Regions from separate parts of the Rouxiella chamberiensis genome, predicted to be linked through region 2. Evidence: predicted binding sites of a transcription regulator. Region 2 holds the regulator's gene; each other region holds the start of a gene.
What was found. Region 2 encodes PurR, which represses purine synthesis genes. Its sites were predicted from a motif close to CANGCAAACGTTTGCNTG; they were not measured.
Positions count from the first base shown of each region.

Region 1 (4,718 bases), 1.6 Mb from region 2:
CGGTTGGCCGTAAATTTTGTCACGGACACATCGGACAGCCAGTCGGGCAGTGTATCGAGCCACAGCTGACGCCAGTTTTCCGGCAGCGTGTACTCCAGCGCCGCCACGCTGAGCTGGTCGAGTTCGAGATTACGCGATGCACGGGTCCAGTTGCCGGATGCACGCAGCAAACCGCCTTCCCAGCGCGTGCCGAACTGGCGAATCGCGACGCCCTGCGGTGAAAGGTCGAGATTAAGGTTGGGATCGATAAAGTGCAGATTGCCGTTAATCATATCGGTGGCGTTGAGCGACAGCTGACCGTCGGCGCTCTGCCAGTCGCCTTTTTGCAGGGTGACATCGGTGACGGTTAAATCCAGATCGCTGACCGACCAGTTTTGCCCCTGCAAACGGGCGTCAATGAGATCCAGACGCTTGATATCCACCTTCGGCAGTTTGATAAACTCCTGCCAGAAAGTTTCGAGCGGTTGGGCGCTTTGCAGCCTGACATTGCTCAGGCGCAGGTTATCCAGCGTCCAGTCGCCGTCCGCGCTGCGGCTGGCTTTGCCGGTCAGTTGTCCCCGCGCCAGGTCGGCCCCGAAGTTGCCCAGCATCAGCTGCCGATTATCGATTCGGCCCTGAATCAGCACATTGGTGGCAGGAATGTCGTCGAGCGACAGCGTGTCGGCACTGAGCTGAAACTGGGCATTGTTGCCCAGCACGGCATTCGCGGTCGGCTGCCAGGGCGATATTCCGGCATTGACGTTTTTACCGTCGACTTTCCACTGTTCAAGTGCGCCACTGAGCGCGATATTGCTCAATTGCAACGTATTGGCCTTTAGAGGCAGATTCAGCGTTTGAGGCGAAAGATTAAGGTTGCCGTTAACCAGCACGACGCGGTCAAAGGTGTGCGGCTCGGTGATTTGCGCCCAGCTCAGGTCGAGGTCGACCTCTTTGGCATCGAGTACATCAGGCTGATTTTTTCGGCGAATTTCACACCGGACAGCGTCAGCCGGGAAGGGGATGACCAGCTGTGGCTGATGGCATCGATAGACAGGCGATACTCGCTGTTGTCGGTTACCCAGCGGCTAATCGAGCCAGCGGCCCAGCGGGTCTGGATAAATACGTACACAATGACCAGCACCAAAACCAACAACAGAAGTATTGTCAGCAGCAATCTACCGAGAAATTTCATCGTCTGAATCCATATCCGTTGAAACCGTTATGTTGTTTATGCCGTAATCAGCAGCCGTTCTCAACAGGTTACCATGTTGACGGCAATAAAAAACGGCGAGGGGAATAACCCGTCGCCGTTGTTTAAGCAAGATTGCGTTTAAGGTTCGCGCGGGAACACAAGATTCAACACGATTGCGGTGATCCCGCCCGCCGCGATGCCGGAAGAGAGCAGCGTTTTGAGCCAGTCCGGTGCAAATTGCAGAATAAGCGGCTGTTGTGAAACGCCCATGCCGACGGCCAGCGACAGCGCCATGATCATGATGGCACGACGGTTAAGACGCTCGCGCGAAACAATGCGTACGCCCGATGCAGCAATGGTGCCGAACATCACGATAGTCGCCCCGCCCAGAACCGGCTCGGGAATGTGCTGCACAAAGCCTGCTACCGCCGGGAACAGCCCCAGCACGATAAGCATCAGCGCCACGACAAAACCGACATAGCGGCTGGCAACACCGGTCAGCTGAATCACGCCGTTGTTCTGACCAAAACAGGAGTTCGGGAAGGTGTTGAACACCGCCGAAAGCAGGGAGTTCAAGCCGTTCGCCAGCACGCCACCCTTGATACGCTTCATATAGACAGGGCCACTGACCGGCTGCTCGGAAACGTCGGAGGTTGCGGTGATATCGCCGATGGTTTCAAGCGACGTCACCATAAAGATAAGCATCAGCGGCACCAGCAGATTCCAGTCGAAACCCAGACCATAGTAGAGCGGCGTAGGAATGTTGATAAGGTGAGGGGTTGCAGCGGGCGTCGAGGCAGGCAACATGCCCATCGCCCAGGCGACGACATAGCCCACGGCCATTGCAATGACCAGCGAGGCCACGCGCAGATACGGATTGCGCTGACGGTTTAGCAGAATAATCACCACCAGCACCACGGCGGCCAGCAGCAGGTTTTTCGGCGAGCCAAAGGTGTGGTCGCTCATTGCCGCATAACCGCCGCCAATGGAGGTCAACCCGACCTGAATCAGCGACAGCCCGATAATCATCACCACAATGCCGGAAACCAGCGGAGTAATGACGCGGCGAGCCAGATGTAGCACGCGCGACAGCAGGATTTCGGTGCAGGACGCGACCATCAGCGTACCGAATAGCGCGGCCATCATGGTCGGCACATCGGCACCGCCATTTTTCAGCGCCATGCCGCCCATAATTAGTGGGGCGACGAAGTTGAAGCTGGTGCCCTGAATCGACAGCAGACCGGAACCCACCGGACCCCAGGTTTTAATCTGCAAAATGGACGCCAGACCGGAGGCGAACAGCGACATGCTGATAATGTGCTGCGTATCCTGCGCTGGCAGGCCCAATGCCTGACAAATCAGCAGTGCGGGAGTGATGACCGCCACAAACATGGCCAGCAGATGCTGACCGGCCGCAAACAGCGTTTGGGGCAACGGCGGGCGATCTTCCAGTCGATAAATTAGTTCACTGCTGCGCGTCGTTTCCGGCGCTGAGTGCTGAGCTTCTGGCTCGGCAGATTGTGTAGGCATTGTTTTGGCACCCCCATTAAGCCACAAAGCGGGCATTTTTCATGATATCAGGGGTAAAAGCAATCGTTTGCCGCCAGCATTTTCAGGCCATTATCGGCAACAGGGGGCATGCAAAAGGTCAGAGGAAGCAGGAAAACGGGAAGATATGTCGAACAGAGAGATTACGCGTTGGTGTAACGAACCCGTTCCGGCAGCCAGCGCTCGATAAGCGCCCGCGCGTGCTCGGGATATTGCTGATGAAGGTGACGCGCAACGCGCTGAACCTCGGGGATCATGGCCTGATCGCGCAGCAGGTCGGCGACCTTGAACTCGGCGCTGCCTGTTTGGCGCGTACCCAATAGCTCGCCCGGACCACGGATTTCGAGATCCTGCTGGGCAATCACAAAGCCGTCGTTGCTGTCGCGTAAAACCTGCAAGCGCTTTTGCGCAGTTTTGCTGAGCGGTGTTTTATAGAGCAGGACGCAGTGGGAGGCGACAGCGCCACGGCCTACGCGTCCACGCAACTGGTGCAGCTGTGCCAGACCCAGGCGCTCGGGGTTTTCGATAATCATCAGACTGGCGTTCGGAACATCCACGCCGACTTCGATAACGGTGGTGGCGACCAGCAGCTTAATCTCGCCCTGTTTGAACGCTTCCATAACCGCCTGTTTTTCCTGCGCCTTCATGCGGCCATGAACCAGTCCGATGTTAAGCTCGGGCAGCGCCAGCTTAAGCCCTTCCCAAGTCGCTTCCGCCGCCTGCGCTTCGAGCATTTCCGACTCTTCAATCAACGTACAGACCCAGTAGGCCTGACGATTTTCGTCCATGCAGGCGCTTTTCACCCGCTGGATGATGTCGTTGCGGCGCGTATCGGGAATGGCAACGGTGGTGACCGGCGTTCGACCCGGCGGCAGTTCGTCGATGACGGAGGTATCGAGATCGGCATAGGCGGTCATTGCCAGGGTGCGCGGAATCGGGGTGGCGGTCATGATCAGCTGATGCGGATGGAAGCCCTGCTGCTTGCCCTTTTCCCACAGCGCCAGACGCTGGTGGACACCAAAACGGTGCTGCTCGTCGATAATCACCAGCGCAAGCGCCGAGAATTGAATCTGTTCCTGGAAGATAGCGTGCGTGCCGACAATCATCGACACTTGTCCGCTGGCAATCGCCTCTTGCTGCGCAATCCGCGCCTTGCCTTTCTGTTTTCCGGCAAGCCAGCCGACCTGAATACCCAGGGGTTCAAACCACTGGCGGAAGTTATTGGCATGCTGTTCGGCGAGTAGCTCGGTCGGGGCCATCAGGCCAACCTGCTTGCCCTGCGCAATCGCGCAAAGCGCCGCCAGCGCGGCGACCAGTGTCTTGCCCGAGCCGACATCGCCCTGCACCAGACGCATCATCGGATACCCTTGCGCAAGGTCGTGTTCAATTTCATCGACAACGCGTTTCTGCGCCCCGGTCGGGCTGAAGGGCAGCGAAGCCAGGAAGGCATCGATCAGATGATGATCTTTCACCAGCGGCAGCGCTTTATAACTCTGCGTACCGGCTCGAACCGCCAGCATGCTGAGATTATGCGCCAGCAACTCTTCCATGATCAGTCGGCGCTGCGCAGGATGTTGACCCTTTTCGAGGTCTTCGAGCTGCATGTCGGGCGGCGGACGATGTAAAAGGTGCAGCGCCTGCGACAGCGAGATAAGCGAACGGCTGAGTTCCTGCGGCAAAAGCTCGGCGATAGGCTGGGTATCCAGCAATGCCAGCGCCTGATCGGTAAGCTTGCGCAGCGTGGCCTGACGAATACCTTCTGTCGTAGGATAAACCGGCGTCAGGGATTCCTGTAAAACCACCTCGCTGTTCTCGCCCTGCACCCGATATTCGGGATGAATAATCTCTGCGCCAATCGTGCCGCGCTTTATCTCGCCGTACGCCGTAACGCGGCGGCCGGGTGCCAGGCTGTTTTTCATCGCCGCATTGAAGTTGAAGAAACGCAGCGTCAGCAGGCCGGTGCCGTCACTTATCTGGCAGGTCAGCATACGACGACGGC
Region 1 is NZ_CP114058.1:3,655,569-3,660,286, reverse strand. Features, by position in the region: partial or broken gene O1V66_RS16985 (AsmA family protein) at 1-1,171, opposite strand, end outside; gene O1V66_RS16980 (nucleobase:cation symporter-2 family protein) at 1,310-2,701, opposite strand; gene recG (ATP-dependent DNA helicase RecG) at 2,863-4,718, opposite strand, start outside.
Region 1: the regulator PurR is predicted to act here: its motif matches at 2,758-2,775, upstream of O1V66_RS16980 (nucleobase:cation symporter-2 family protein).

Region 2 (4,718 bases):
ACCGTCGCCAACAGCGGCCGGGCAATAAACGTCGACACCAGCATACTGGCAATAAAACAGAGCCCAAGCTGCAAGGTATTTTGTAATGCTGCCGCCTTGCCGGTATTTGCCGGGAAAGGCATCAGCGCATTCGCCACCACAATCGGATAACAGGCACCATTCACAAAAGCCATGAAACAGAATGGGGTAAGCAATCCTGTTAATGGCGCTGAAGTCAGCGTGGCGACCAGGAACAGCGAAATAACGCTAAAAGCATAGCCCAATAATAGCCACGGGAGCAGGCGGGTGCCGTCAATTTTGCCGATAAGCATTCTGCAACCATATCCACCCAGTAAAAATGCAATAGTTTGAGGGACATAACTCAGACCAATGGCAGAAGGCCCATAACCCATCTCGCCTAAAATAAATGGCGATCCGGTCAGCCATGCAAAGAATCCGGCCGAACTGGCGGCATAAATCAGTACGTTGCCGCTATAGACGGGTGAAGCCAGCATACTGCCAATGCCGTTTTGAGGAGAGCTGGACTGCGCGGCGCTTTTTACCTTTTCCTTGAGGGTCAGGGTAAAGAACAGCAGCAGGGCGCCCAGAATCAGCAGCAACGCAAAGATAACCCGCCAGTTAAAGTGATTCAGCACCCACGCGCCAACCAGCGGTGCGAGAGCCGGTGAAAGCGCCACCAACGGCATGATGCTGGCAAAGGTGCGTCTGGCGACGGTCGCGCTATAGCGATCGACTACCAGCGCCTGCCAGCTTACCGCCGCCGCACAGACGCCGACCGCCTGCACGAAGCGCAGCGCCAGCAGTAACGCCGTACTTTGTACCCAGATCATGCCAAGGCAGCCTGCCGTGAACAGGCCGAGTCCGGCGAGCAGGATAGGTTTGCGGCCAAAACGGTCGGAGAGCGGACCCCAAATCAGCTGCGCCGCCGCGAAGCCGGCAAGGAAGACGCTCAGACTTGAGCTGATGGCACCGGCCGAGGCCTCGAGACTTTCTTGCATCGCGCCGAAAGCGGGCAGGTACATGTCGGTCGCCAGGAATCCGAGCATACTCAGACCGGCTAAATAAAGTAAAAAGCCAAACGTAGGTTTCATGATGTTCTCTTATATTGCTAAAACATAGCCGAAGCTGTTGTAGGGGCATGTTTTGGTAGAGGAAAGCAGTGGCGCAGTTTATCCGCTTGGGGCAAGGCTTGTGAAACGCTAATATTTGCACCATTGATTCAAATATTTTGAAAGCAGAGCGCAGCGGCGTCTGCGGTGGTGAGGAGAGAGGAATGTGGTCGGAATATTCACTCGAAGTCGTTGATGCGGTGGCGCGCAACGGCAGCTTTACGGCTGCGGCTCAGGAGCTGAATCGCGTTCCTTCGGCCATCAGTTATCAGGTGCGCCAGCTTGAAGAGTGGCTGGCCGTGCCGCTGTTTGAAAGGCGGCATCGCGATGTGGAATTAACCCCCGCAGGCCGATTATTTGTCGATGAAGCGCGGGTGCTTATCAAAAAAATGATATCAACGCGCCGCCATTGTCAGCAGGTAGCAAACGGCTGGAGCGGACAGCTGCGGGTTGCCATCGACCGCATCGTCAAACCTGCGCGCGTGCGCCAGCTGGTGGTGGATTTCTATCGCGCCTTTCCCGATACCGAGTTGCTCATTCAGGGCGAGGTGTTCAACGGCGTCTGGGACGCGCTGGCAGACGGTCGTGCCGACGTGGCGATTGGCGCGACCAGTGCCGTGCCGGTTGGCGGCCGCTTCAGCTTTCGCGATATGGGCACCTTGCCCTGGCACTGCGTGGTGAGCGTCTCGCATCCGCTGGCGCAACATCAAGGTCCGCTCAACGATGACGCGCTTCGTCCGTTTCCCGCATTGTGTATCGAAGACACGTCAAGAAATCTGCCGAAACGCGATACCTGGACACTCGACAACCAGCGACGCCTGGTGGTGCCGGACTGGACCTGCGCGCTGGATTGTCTCTGCGAAGGGCTGTGCGTGGGTATGCTGCCGGTGCACATGGTGGAAAGCTGGATTGCGCAACACAAGCTCTGCGTGCTGGATTTAGCCACCCGTTTTCCGCAAAGCCCGTGCTGCCTGACCTGGGATCAGCGCAATCACTCCCCGGCGCTGGACTGGCTGCTGGATTATCTGGGCGATAGCGAAACGTTGAACAGAGAATGGCTGCGTTAGGGCGGAGCATCAATAAAAACGCCTGCAAAAGCAGGCGCTTGAAAGAGCAAGATGAAAAGCTTGCGGTTAACGACGATAGTCGATGAACGGACCGTCGGCGACAGAACGACGTTCGACCAGTTTCGGTTTCACTTCAATCGTCTGCTGAATCTCGCGCTTGCTGATGATGCGGTCAAGCAGCATGGTGAATGCCATTTCACCCAACCGCTCTTTCGGCTGATGCACGGTAGTCAGCGCAGGCGAGAAGTAGCGGGCGTTGCGCACGTTGTCATAGCCAATTACCGAGATGTCCTGCGGGACGCGCAGACCCATTTCGTCGGCGGCGCAAATCGCGCCCATCGCCATGACATCGCCACCACAGAAAATCGCCGTAGGTCGTTGTTTCTGGTTGAGGATTTTCTGCATCGCCTGATAACCCGACTCCGGCTCGAAATCGCCCTGAACCACCCATTCGTCGCGCACGGCGATATTGGCTTCGTTCATGGCTTTCAAGAAGCCGCGATAACGGCCGCCGCCGGTGTTGCGGTTTAACTGACCCGGAATGGCGCCGATGTCGCGATGCCCGCGCTCGATCAGGTAACGTCCCGCCAGATATCCGCCTTCAAAGGCGTTATCGATGATGGAGTCGGTAAAATCATTCTGCGCTTCGCCCCAGTCCATCACGACCATAGGGATGGAACGGTACTCTTCCAGCATCGCCAGCAATTCGGCAGGATATTCGGCGCACATGACCAGCAGACCGTCGACGCGCTTTTGCGCCAGCATCGCCAGATAGGCTTTCTGCTTTTCGAAATCATTATGCGAGTTGCAGAGAATGAGCGTATAGCCTTTGGCGAAGCAGCTGTTTTCAACGGCTTCGATCACTTCGGCAAAGTAGGGCGCTTCGCTGGAGGTGGCAAGCAGTCCGATAGTCTTGGTGTTGTTGACCTTGAGGCTACGCGCCACGGCGCTCGGCGAATAGTGCAGCTCTTTGATGGCGGCACGCACGGCGGCTTTGGTTTCTTCGGCGACGAAACGGGTTTTATTGATGACGTGCGACACGGTTGTAGTCGAAACACCAGCGCGCTTGGCGACATCTTTGATCGTGGCCATGTAAAAATCACTCCTGAACTAACCCTTTTCAGCACGTTAGTTTTTTGTTAATCGTTTGCCTGCGTGCATTCAACTGCTTAAATCATTTTAGGCAGTCAAATCGTTGGGGGTTTCAGGATGGCCTGAAAGAAGCGTCGGACAGCAAAGACCGGGCACACAGCGTGGTAACCGCTAATTTTCTCTTATATCTTAATAAAGGGAAAGCCAAATTTGCGTTTTCGCGCTCTTGGTGAGTGTGAAACGCCTTGGCAGGGTCAAAAAAGGCAATAAAAAGGGCGATTTCCTATTAAAGAAATCGCCCTCTACTATTTTACCCTACGTGCCCGGCACGCTAAGGTTAAACCATTCGTTAAATGCTATTCACAGGTTTCAAGCGAGAAATCATTATTTAACGAATCGTTTTGGGGGTCATGACCCGGCGCGCGCCTACATAGTGGTTTTGCCAGTAGTTGTCGCCCAGATAACTGATTTTTATGTCTTCGCCGGTACGCGGTGACTGAATGAACTTGCCGTTACCTACGTAGACGCCAACATGGTCTGCCGCGCCGCGATTGGAGATGCGGAAGAACACCAGATCGCCCGACTCGAGTTCACCGCGAGCAATTGGCGCGGCATCGCGCAGGTGATACATCTCGTTGGCGGTACGCGGCATGCGAATACGCATTAAATCTTTATACGCGTAATACACCAGACCACTGCAATCGAAACCGGTATTGGGCGAGGTGCCGCCCCAGCGATAAGGTTTGCCAACCTGGTGCATCAACTTGTTCATCGCGGTCTCTTTGGCATGCAGATACTTTTTCTTGTGTGCGGCACTCAATGTTAGTGGGGCGCAGGTATCGGCTTTTGCCTTGTGCTTTCGGTGGCGGCCGTAAGCTTTTTCACGTCTGTCGCGCAGAGCACATTGGTGGTCGAGGCAACAGAACGGGTAATCGAGGTAATCTCTTTCTTCGGCTTTTCGGCTTTGGTTCTGACAAGCTTGGTGCTGGCAGGATGTTTACGAATGATTTTGCTTTTCGCCTGCACCCGGGTTTTGCTTTTGCCATGCTCTTTTGCTTTTGTCTGCTCCTTTACCGGAACAATCTTGGACTTTTTACTGCTTTTGGCGACGACCTTTCGCTTTCGTCGTTCATCAGGTTTTGCCTGATTAATATGTTTTTCCGCCTGCTGCACGGAAACGCGACTGCTTGGCGAAGCATGCGCCAAATTCAAAAAAGCTGGGTAAACAGCAGCACAAAAAGCGTAAACATTAAACGCATGGCGTCGCTACCAATATTAGGCCGAAGTTAAACATCAAAAGATGTCCCAGTATTCCCCAAAAGCGGGTGACAAAACAGCACGAATTGCTTCGATTCTAATTCATATTGTGAGAAAAAGTTAACAACTTTTTTTAGGGCAAAATATGAACTATGATGCTGCAAAAATAACCGAGATTCAGAGGGTTAAATCG
Region 2 is NZ_CP114058.1:2,096,248-2,100,965, reverse strand. Features, by position in the region: gene punC (purine nucleoside transporter PunC) at 1-1,091, opposite strand, end outside; gene punR (DNA-binding transcriptional activator PunR) at 1,274-2,176, shown strand; gene purR (HTH-type transcriptional repressor PurR) at 2,243-3,268, opposite strand; partial or broken gene O1V66_RS21765 (C40 family peptidase) at 3,657-4,527, opposite strand.

Region 3 (4,718 bases), 770 kb from region 2:
TGTGCGGCCGTGCCGAGCGCTGGCCGATGAGCCTGCTGCTGTGGTCCATTACCTTTGGTCACAGCGAGGCGCGTTTAAAGGCGCTGGAACTGAGTTTCGTCAACTGGTTCCGCCAGAAAGTGGTGGCGTTTCCAGTGGTGCAAATGCGCCTGCGTGATTATCTCGAGCACGGCGACGCCGACGTCTGGCTGATAACCGGTTCTCCCGAGAATCTGGTGCAGCAGGTTTACAATGCGTCGCCTTTTCTTCCGCACGTCAAACTGGTGGGCAGCCGCATCGCTCGCCGTCGCGGAGGATGGGTGCTGGCCATGCGCTGTCTGGGTGAAGAGAAAGTTTCCCAGCTCGAGCAACGTATCGGTTCGCCGCTGAAACTTTACAGCGGTTACAGCGACAGCAAGCAGGACAATCCGCTGCTGTTCTTTTGCGAACACCGTTTTCGCGTCAGCAAGCAGGGCGAACTGCAACAGCTGGAATAAGGGCTGCGCGCGCGAAATCAGGCTTCGCTCTTTCTTTGTTAACTAAAACCGTCGTCATACTGTGTCTGCCGTGACGGGCAGTGTATGATAGCCGCCGTTTTGGAAAGGGTGAGGTGAAAGTGACAGAGCAATACAGCGATCAATACTGGATGCAACATGCGCTGGCGCTGGCGGTAAAGGCACAGGATGCGGGTGAAGTGCCGGTAGGCGCAGTATTGGTGCTCGACAACAAGGTAATTGGCGAAGGCTGGAACCGCTCAATCGGCCATCATGATCCCACGGCTCACGCCGAAATCATGGCGCTGCGTCAGGGCGGGCTGGTGGTTAAAAATTATCGGCTGCTGGAGGCGGTGCTTTATGTCACGCTGGAACCCTGCGTGATGTGTGCGGGCGCGATGGTCCATAGCCGCATCCGCCGTTTGGTCTACGGCGCGGCAGATATGAAGACCGGCGCGGCCGGATCACTGCTCGACGTGTTGCGCCATCCGGGCATGAATCATCAGATTGACATTACCTCCGGCGTGCTCGCCGAAGCCTGTTCCGCACAGTTGAGCGCCTTCTTCAAAATGCGCCGTCAGCAGCAGAAAGCGCTGCGTCAGGCGCAGCGCGACGCCGCCACAGATTCACAAGCCGAATAAGGGCGCGGCCTGCTAGCCGCCCACACTGCGTAACTCTTCCTGTGAAACCGCCGGATAACCGGCCGCCAACTGCGATTGCAGCAGGGCGGCCGCTGCTTTCTGTTTCTCTTTCTCGAGCAGATAGCCCACGAGGCTAATCTGGTATTTGCGAATATTCTCGACGTAGTTAAATGCCTGCGTGCCGCGCGCATAGCCGTAAGTCGTCTTGCTGTAATAGCGCTTCTGGTTAAGCATCGGCAGGCGCTGTTTCACATCGACCCAACTGTCTGGATTGCCTTTCTGCGCTGCCGTCATCGCGCGGGCATCGAGCATGTGTCCGTAACCCATGTTATAGGCCGCGAGCGCAAACCAGATCTTGTCATCGTCGGCAATCGAGGTCGGCAGCGTATTGATGATGCGATTAAGATAAAGCGCGCCGCCGCGAATGCTCTCTTCGGTATCCAGACGATTCCCCACGCCCAGCCCCTGCGCCGTGGCACGGGTCAGCATCATCATGCCGCGCACGCCGGTCGGCGACGTGGCCGAGGGATCCCAGTGCGATTCCTGATACGAGATGGCCGCCAGCAATCGCCAGTCAATCTTGTCGGCATACTTTTCGAATAGAGGTTGCAGCGTGCCCAGTTTGGCATCGATGCTATTAAGGAAAGCGCGGGTATCCACAAAGTCGAAACCGCCCACGTGGCCCAGATACTTCTCCTCCAGCCGCTCGAGCGTGCCGTCTTCCGAGATTTGACTGTAAAAGTCGAGCATGGCCGCATACAGGCTGTCGTCATCGTCTTTCTTGTTGAAATACCAGGTTACCGGCTCGTCTTCGGTGGCGTCGAATGCCACGGCAAGACGCGGATAAACCCGCTGCAACAGGGCAACGGTGACTGAGTCTCCCAGCGTATATTTGAGTTTTCCCTGCGCCACCTGCTGCATCAGCTCGGCAGGCGAATAACGATGGGTCACGCCCCAGTCGAGGTCGGGAAACGTCTTTTTGGCCTCTTCGAGCGTAGTGATGTGCGCGGCTCCGGCGGACACCACCAGATTGCCTTTAAGATCCTCATAGGATTTCGGGCGCACCGAGCCTTGTCGATAAAGTACCTGCTGGGACACGGTGTAGTATTCCGGTCCGGTACGAAACGACTTTAAACGCTCGGGATTATAGATAAGGCCCGAAGCCAGCATGTCGGCTTTGTTGTTTTTGAGATCGCTGAAAAGGCTCTCGATATCTTTGTGTGGCGATAACACCAGCTTCACGCCGAGGTAGTCGGCGAAGCGGCTGGCTAATTCATAATCAAATCCCCGGTCACCGGTGGTGCCGTTAAAAAAGGTCTGTGAAGAGTCGAGCGTACTGACGCGCAATTCCCCACGGGAAAGTATGTTTTGCAGCTGGTCTCCGGACCCGCGTTCCCACGGAATGCTCGGCCATAGGGCGAGCGCCAGTAACAAGGTAATGAGACCTACAATAAAATAGGTTATTTTTATGCGCTTCAAATAGTTATCTCTCTGCGGCGCTATTCTTTTAATAAGATAAAACAGTGCTGAAAAAGGGGGCGTCGCCCTGGTGCCGACGCATTTTGCTCAACAAAACGGCAATCTGCAACTTTATTCCTGATAACCCCTGTAAACTGTGAGGATAAAGGTATTATTAATATTCCCTGCGCAAACGGTTTCGTCGCGCTCGAGGATTCTCTATAATAGCCCGCGTTTTCCCCCTGTTGCGCCCAATGAAGCACCTACGGTCAGTTGCTTCGAAGACGAGAGATATTTGATTATGGAAATACTGCGTGGTTCGCCCGCTTTGTCGGCTTTTCGCATTAATAAACTGCTTTCCCGTTTTCAGGAAGCCAAGCTTCCGGTTAACGACGTCTACGCCGAATTCGTACATTTCGCCGATGTCAGCGCGCCGCTGACTGCGGAAGAACAAACCAAGTTACAACGCCTGCTCAAATATGGTCCTTCTCTCGCCGAACATGCACCCGTTGGCCGTCTGATTCTGGTTACTCCACGCCCGGGCACGATTTCCCCGTGGTCTTCCAAGGCAACCGACATCGCCCATAACTGCGGCCTGTCTCAGGTTGTGCGTCTCGAGCGCGGTCTGGCGTTTTACGTGCAGGCACCTGAACTGACCGAAGCACAGTGGAAAACACTCGGCGCGCTGCTGCACGACCGCATGATGGAAACCGTCTTCAGCGATCTGTCCGATGCAGAAAAACTGTTCGCTCAACATCAACCGGCACCGGTTCAGCATGTCGATCTGCTGGGCGAAGGCCGCGTTGCGCTGGAGCAGGCCAACGTCAAACTGGGTCTGGCACTGGCGGAAGACGAAATCGACTATCTGGTCAACGCCTTTACGCAACTTGGCCGCAACCCGACCGACATCGAGCTTTATATGTTCGCGCAGGCCAACTCCGAGCACTGCCGCCATAAAATCTTTAACGCCGATTGGGTTATCGACGGCAAGGAACAGCCGAAATCGCTGTTCAAGATGATCAAGAACACCTTTGAGCATACTCCCGACCACGTGCTGTCTGCCTATAAAGACAACGCCGCAGTGATGGAAGGCTCGAAGGTGGGCCGTTTCTATGCCAACGCCGAAACCGGCCTCTACAACTTCAATCAGGAAGATGCGCATATCCTGATGAAAGTCGAAACTCATAACCACCCCACCGCGATTTCTCCGTGGCCGGGTGCCGCGACCGGTTCAGGTGGCGAAATTCGTGACGAAGGCGCAACCGGACGCGGCGCGAAACCTAAAGCGGGCCTGGTCGGCTTCTCGGTTTCCAACCTGCGTATTCCAGGCTTCGAACAGCCTTGGGAAGAAGATTTCGGCAAGCCGGAACGCATCGTGACCGCGCTTGAAATCATGACCGACGGTCCTCTTGGCGGCGCAGCCTTCAACAACGAATTCGGCCGTCCGGCGCTTCTGGGTTACTTCCGTACCTATGAAGAGCAGGTCAACAGCCATAATGGACCAGAACTGCGCGGATATCATAAGCCAATTATGCTGGCGGGCGGTATTGGTAACATTCGTGCCGACCACGTACAGAAGGGTGAAATCACCGTCGGTGCCAAACTGATCGTGCTGGGTGGCCCGGCAATGAACATCGGTCTGGGCGGCGGCGCAGCCTCTTCCATGGCTTCGGGTCAGTCCGATGCCGACCTCGATTTCGCCTCCGTTCAGCGCGATAACCCGGAGATGGAACGTCGCTGTCAGGAAGTGATCGACCGCTGCTGGCAGCTGGGCGAAGACAACCCGATTCTGTTTATCCACGACGTGGGCGCGGGCGGTCTGTCCAACGCCATGCCTGAGCTTGTCAGCGACGGCGAGCGCGGTGGCCGCTTCCAGCTTCGCGATATCCTCAACGACGAACCGGGCATGAGCCCGCTGGAAGTCTGGTGTAACGAATCGCAGGAACGCTACGTGATGGCGGTTGCGCCTGCGCAACTGGCGCAGTTCGATGCTATCTGTAAACGCGAGCGCGCACCTTACGCCGTGATCGGTGAAGCCACCGAAGAGATGCACCTGACGCTGGAAGACAGTCACTTCGACAACCAGCCAATCGACATGCCGCTTGACGTGCTGCTCGGCAAAACGCCGAAGATGACTCGCGACGTG
Region 3 is NZ_CP114058.1:2,866,261-2,870,978, reverse strand. Features, by position in the region: gene yfhb (phosphatidylglycerophosphatase C) at 1-476, shown strand, start outside; gene tadA (tRNA adenosine(34) deaminase TadA) at 557-1,114, shown strand; gene mltF (membrane-bound lytic murein transglycosylase MltF) at 1,127-2,593, opposite strand; gene purL (phosphoribosylformylglycinamidine synthase) at 2,874-4,718, shown strand, end outside.
Region 3: the regulator PurR is predicted to act here: its motif matches at 2,759-2,776, upstream of purL (phosphoribosylformylglycinamidine synthase).

Region 4 (4,718 bases), 1.9 Mb from region 2:
CATCGACCACGCCCATGAAGTAAGACAGCGCATACCCCACCAGCACGCCAATCAGAATAGGGATGATGGCCAGAAAACCGCGAAACAGCACGGAGCCGAGTACGGTGACGGCCAGCGTCACCACGGAAATGGTAACGGCGGTGCTGTCTGCCGCCACGCCTTCCGCCGGCAGCAGACCTGCCATATTGGCCGCCACGCCTGCCAGTTCAAGCCCGATAACCGCGACAATCGCGCCCATCGCCGCCGGAGGGAACATCACGTTTATCCAGCCTATTCCCGCCTTCTTGACGATAAGCGCCACGATACAAAACAGCAAGCCGCAGACGATAAACCCGCCCAGCGCCGCTTCATAGCCCATCGGCAACAGCAGCAATACCGGTGAAATAAATGCAAAGCTCGAGCCGAGATACGCCGGAATCTTGCCCTTGCAGACAAACAGATACAGTAAGGTGCCGATGCCGTTGAACAGCAGCACCGTCGCCGGATTGATTTTAAACAGGATGGGCACCAGCACCGTCGCGCCGAACATGGCAAACAGATGCTGAAAACTCAGGGGAATAGTTTGCAGGAGCGGTGGGCGCTCGCTCACCCCGATAACACGACGGGTCATGGACTGATCCTCAATAAATAATGAAGCTTATCTTTAATGAACAATTAACGGCTCTTCATCGTTCGAGTGGCCGTGCGAGGATAACCCACGCCACGGCCTCGCGTATGACGAGTAAAAAAAGCCGACTTTTCAGTCGGCTGCTGCTTACTTGGTACCAAATATCTTGTCGCCTGCATCGCCCAGGCCCGGGATGATGTATCCCTTGTCGTTCAGCCCCTGATCGACAGAGGCGGTGTACAGCTCGATATCCGGATGCGCTTTCTCCAGCGCTTCAAGCCCTTCCGGCGCGGCAACCAGCACCAGCACCTTGATGCTCTGGCAACCCGCTTTCTTGAGCAGGTCGATAGTGGCAATCATTGAACCGCCGGTTGCCAGCATCGGGTCGACCACCAGCGCCATGCGCTCTTCTATATTGGATGCGAGTTTCTGGAAGTAAGGCACGGGTTGCAGGGTTTCTTCGTCGCGGTAAACGCCGACCACGCTGATACGCGCGCTCGGGACGTGCTCCAGCACGCCTTCCATCATGCCCAGACCTGCGCGCAGGATAGGCACTACGGTAATTTTCTTGCCTTTGATTTGATCGACTTCAACCGGACCGTTCCAGCCTTCGATGGTCACCTTTTCGGTTTCCAGGTCTGCGGTTGCTTCGTAAGTCAGTAAACTGCCTACCTCGGAAGCCAGTTCGCGAAAGCGTTTCGTGCTGATGTCATTTTCACGCATCAGTCCCAGCTTGTGTTTTACCAGCGGGTGTTTCACTTCAACGATCTTCATTTTTTCTTTCTCCTAAGGCTACTGACCAAAAAAATCGCGTGATTATAACGCCTTTTATTAGCAACGCCAGCGCCAATAGACTGATACGGATCAATGGATTTGCATCTGGCCGCCCTTGCTGCTTTCGTCAGGGTAATTTGAGTATAGATAGAGAAACATAACGAGACCTCTCGCAAACGTTTGCCTGCGCTGTTAGAATTAGCGCGCTTCAAGCTTCCAGTTTTCAACAACAACCACAAAACGCATACGTCGTGGGGATTCCGCAGTGACCGACAAGACCTCTCTCAGCTATAAAGACGCAGGTGTGGACATCGATGCAGGCAACGCATTGGTAGACCGCATTAAAGGTGTAGTAAAACAGACTCGTCGTCCTGAAGTCATGGGCGGACTGGGTGGTTTTGGTGCCCTGTGCGCGCTGCCGCAAAAATATCGTGAACCCGTGCTGGTTTCGGGAACCGACGGCGTTGGCACCAAGCTGCGTCTGGCAATGGATTTAAAACGCCACGATACCATCGGTATCGATTTGGTCGCGATGTGCGTCAATGATCTGGTCGTACAGGGCGCAGAGCCACTGTTCTTCCTGGATTACTACGCGACGGGCAAACTGGATGTGGATACCGCAGCCAGCGTTATCACCGGTATTGCCGAAGGCTGCAAGCAGTCCGGCTGTGCGCTGGTTGGTGGCGAAACCGCAGAAATGCCGGGCATGTACCACGGCGATGACTACGACGTGGCAGGTTTCTGCGTCGGCGTGGTCGAGAAATCCGAAATCATTGATGGCAGCAAAGTGCAGGACGGCGACGTTCTGGTTGCGCTGGCATCGAGTGGCCCGCACTCCAACGGCTACTCTCTGGTTCGCAAAATTCTTGAAGTCAGCAAGGCCGATCCGCTGACCACCGATCTGGCAGGCAAACCGCTGGCCGATCACCTGCTCGAACCTACCAAAATCTACGTTAAATCCATCCTCAAGCTGATTGAAAACGTAGACGTTCACGCGATTTGCCACCTGACCGGCGGCGGCTTCTGGGAAAACATTCCGCGCGTACTGCCGGACAACACTCAGGCCATCATCGACGAATCAAGCTGGACATGGCCTGACGTGTTCGGCTGGTTGCAGGAAAACGGCAACGTGAGCAGCCACGAGATGTACCGCACGTTCAACTGCGGCGTCGGCATGCTGATTGCCCTGCCTGCTTCCCTGGCGGATGAGGCGATTGCCCTGCTCAACGACAACGGCGAGCAGGCCTGGGTTATCGGCAGCATCAAGGCTTCCGACGCCGAAGAACGCGTCATCATCAAGTAATGTTGTTCACTGCGACGCCTTACGTCATGTAGTGGCGTTGCAGTAAAGCGGCAGGCCTGGGAGCCCCGATACGCTGACACAGGTCAGTGATTCGGGTGAGCAGGCGAAGCCAACGCCGCTACAGCGTCAAGAGCGAAGGTAAAATGAAAAGGATAGTGGTTTTAGTTTCTGGCAACGGAAGCAATCTTCAGGCAATCATTGACGCCTGCCAGCACGGACGTGTCAACGCCACGCTCAGTGCCGTTTTCAGCAATAAAGCCTCGGCTTACGGACTCGAACGCGCCCAGTCGGCAGGGATCCCTGCGCACGCGCTGGATCCGAAATCCTTTGCCGATCGCGAGGCCTTTGATGTCGCCCTCGCCGATGAAATTGATGCCTATCAACCCGATCTGGTGGTTCTCGCCGGTTACATGCGTATTCTTGGCCCTGCCTTTGTCGAGCGCTACGCGGGCCGGATGTTGAATATCCACCCTTCTCTGCTGCCGAAATATCCCGGTTTGCACACGCATCAGAAAGCCCTCGACAACAAAGATGTCGAACACGGGACCTCGGTGCATTTTGTGACCCCGGAACTTGACGGCGGACCGGTGATTCTTCAGGCTAAAGTGCCCGTTTTTGATGAAGACAGCACAGACGATTTACATGCGCGCGTGCAGCATCAGGAACACGCTATTTATCCGCTGGTGGTTGGCTGGTTCGTTGACGGACGTCTGACGCTCGACAATGGACAGGTGGTTCTCGACGGGCAGGTCGTTCCCGCGCAGGGCCACGCCGCAGAATAAGATTATCGTTCTGCCTCCCCTCCCTGAAACCGGCCTCGCGCCGGTTTTTTTATAGAACATTAAGGAAGAATCATGTTCAGTTCAAATCGCATCAGGCTACGTCCGCTGGAAAAAGACGATCTGATGTTCGTACACCGCCTCAACAACAACGCCAATGTCATGCGCTACTGGTTCGAAGAACCTTATGAAGCCTATGTCGAGCTTGAAGATCTCTACGCCAAACACATTCATGACCAGAGCGAACGCCGCTTTATTACGGAGTCCGAACAGAATCGGGTCGGGCTGGTCGAGCTTGTCGAGATAAACCACATTCACCGCCGCGCCGAATTCCAGATAATCATCGACCCGAATCATCAGGGACAGGGATTCGCAAGCGAAGCCGCCGCGCTGGCGATGGACTACGCCTTCTCCGTACTCAATCTCTACAAGCTGTATCTGATTGTCGACAAGGAGAATGACAAGGCCATCCACATCTATACCAAGCTCGGATTCGAAGTGGAAGCCGAGCTGAGGGACGAGTTTTTCGTCAATGGCGAATACCGCAGCGTCATTCGAATGTGCATCTTCCAGCCGGCCTTTTTGCTGCGCTATAAAAACAAGGACGGCGGCAGCCCGGCCCTCGACGCGCTCGGCGCGGGCGTGCTGTAGCCGTAAAATGCCGGTCTGCGGGCGGCGGTTTGGCAACAAAGTCCATCAATATGGTTTTGTTGGACTTTGTTGTAAGAGTCTCGCAATAATGAAGGGAGATACTAGGCCCTCTCCCTTAAAGCTGCGCAAGCTGAAATGCGCCTTGATGGGCCAGGTTTCAGGCTAAATGAACGGAGCTAAAATGGGTCAGGAAAAACTGTATATAGATAAAGAGTTGAGCTGGTTATCCTTTAATGAACGCGTTTTGCAGGAAGCCGCCGACAAGAGTAATCCGCTGATTGAGCGCATGCGCTTTCTCGGGATTTATTCAAACAATCTTGATGAGTTCTATAAGGTCCGTTTTGCCGACTTGAAACGCCGCATTCTGATCAGCGAAGAACAGGGATTTATCGGCGCATCACGCCATCTGCTTAAAAAATTCAGGCCAAGGTGATGCGTATCGATCAGGAATTTGACAGCCTGTACAACGACTTGCTGCTGGAAATGGCCCGTAACCAGATTTTCCTGATTAACGAGCGACAGGTTTCCGAAAATCAGCAGGCCTGGTTGCGCCAGTATTTCAAACATCATCTGCGTCAGTTTATTACCCCGATTCTCGTGAATC
Region 4 is NZ_CP114058.1:200,142-204,859, reverse strand. Features, by position in the region: gene uraA (uracil permease) at 1-610, opposite strand, end outside; gene upp (uracil phosphoribosyltransferase) at 755-1,381, opposite strand; gene purM (phosphoribosylformylglycinamidine cyclo-ligase) at 1,647-2,684, shown strand; gene purN (phosphoribosylglycinamide formyltransferase) at 2,828-3,466, shown strand; gene speG (spermidine N1-acetyltransferase) at 3,539-4,114, shown strand; partial or broken gene ppk1 (polyphosphate kinase 1) at 4,296-4,718, shown strand, end outside.
Region 4: the regulator PurR is predicted to act here: its motif matches at 1,551-1,568, upstream of purM (phosphoribosylformylglycinamidine cyclo-ligase).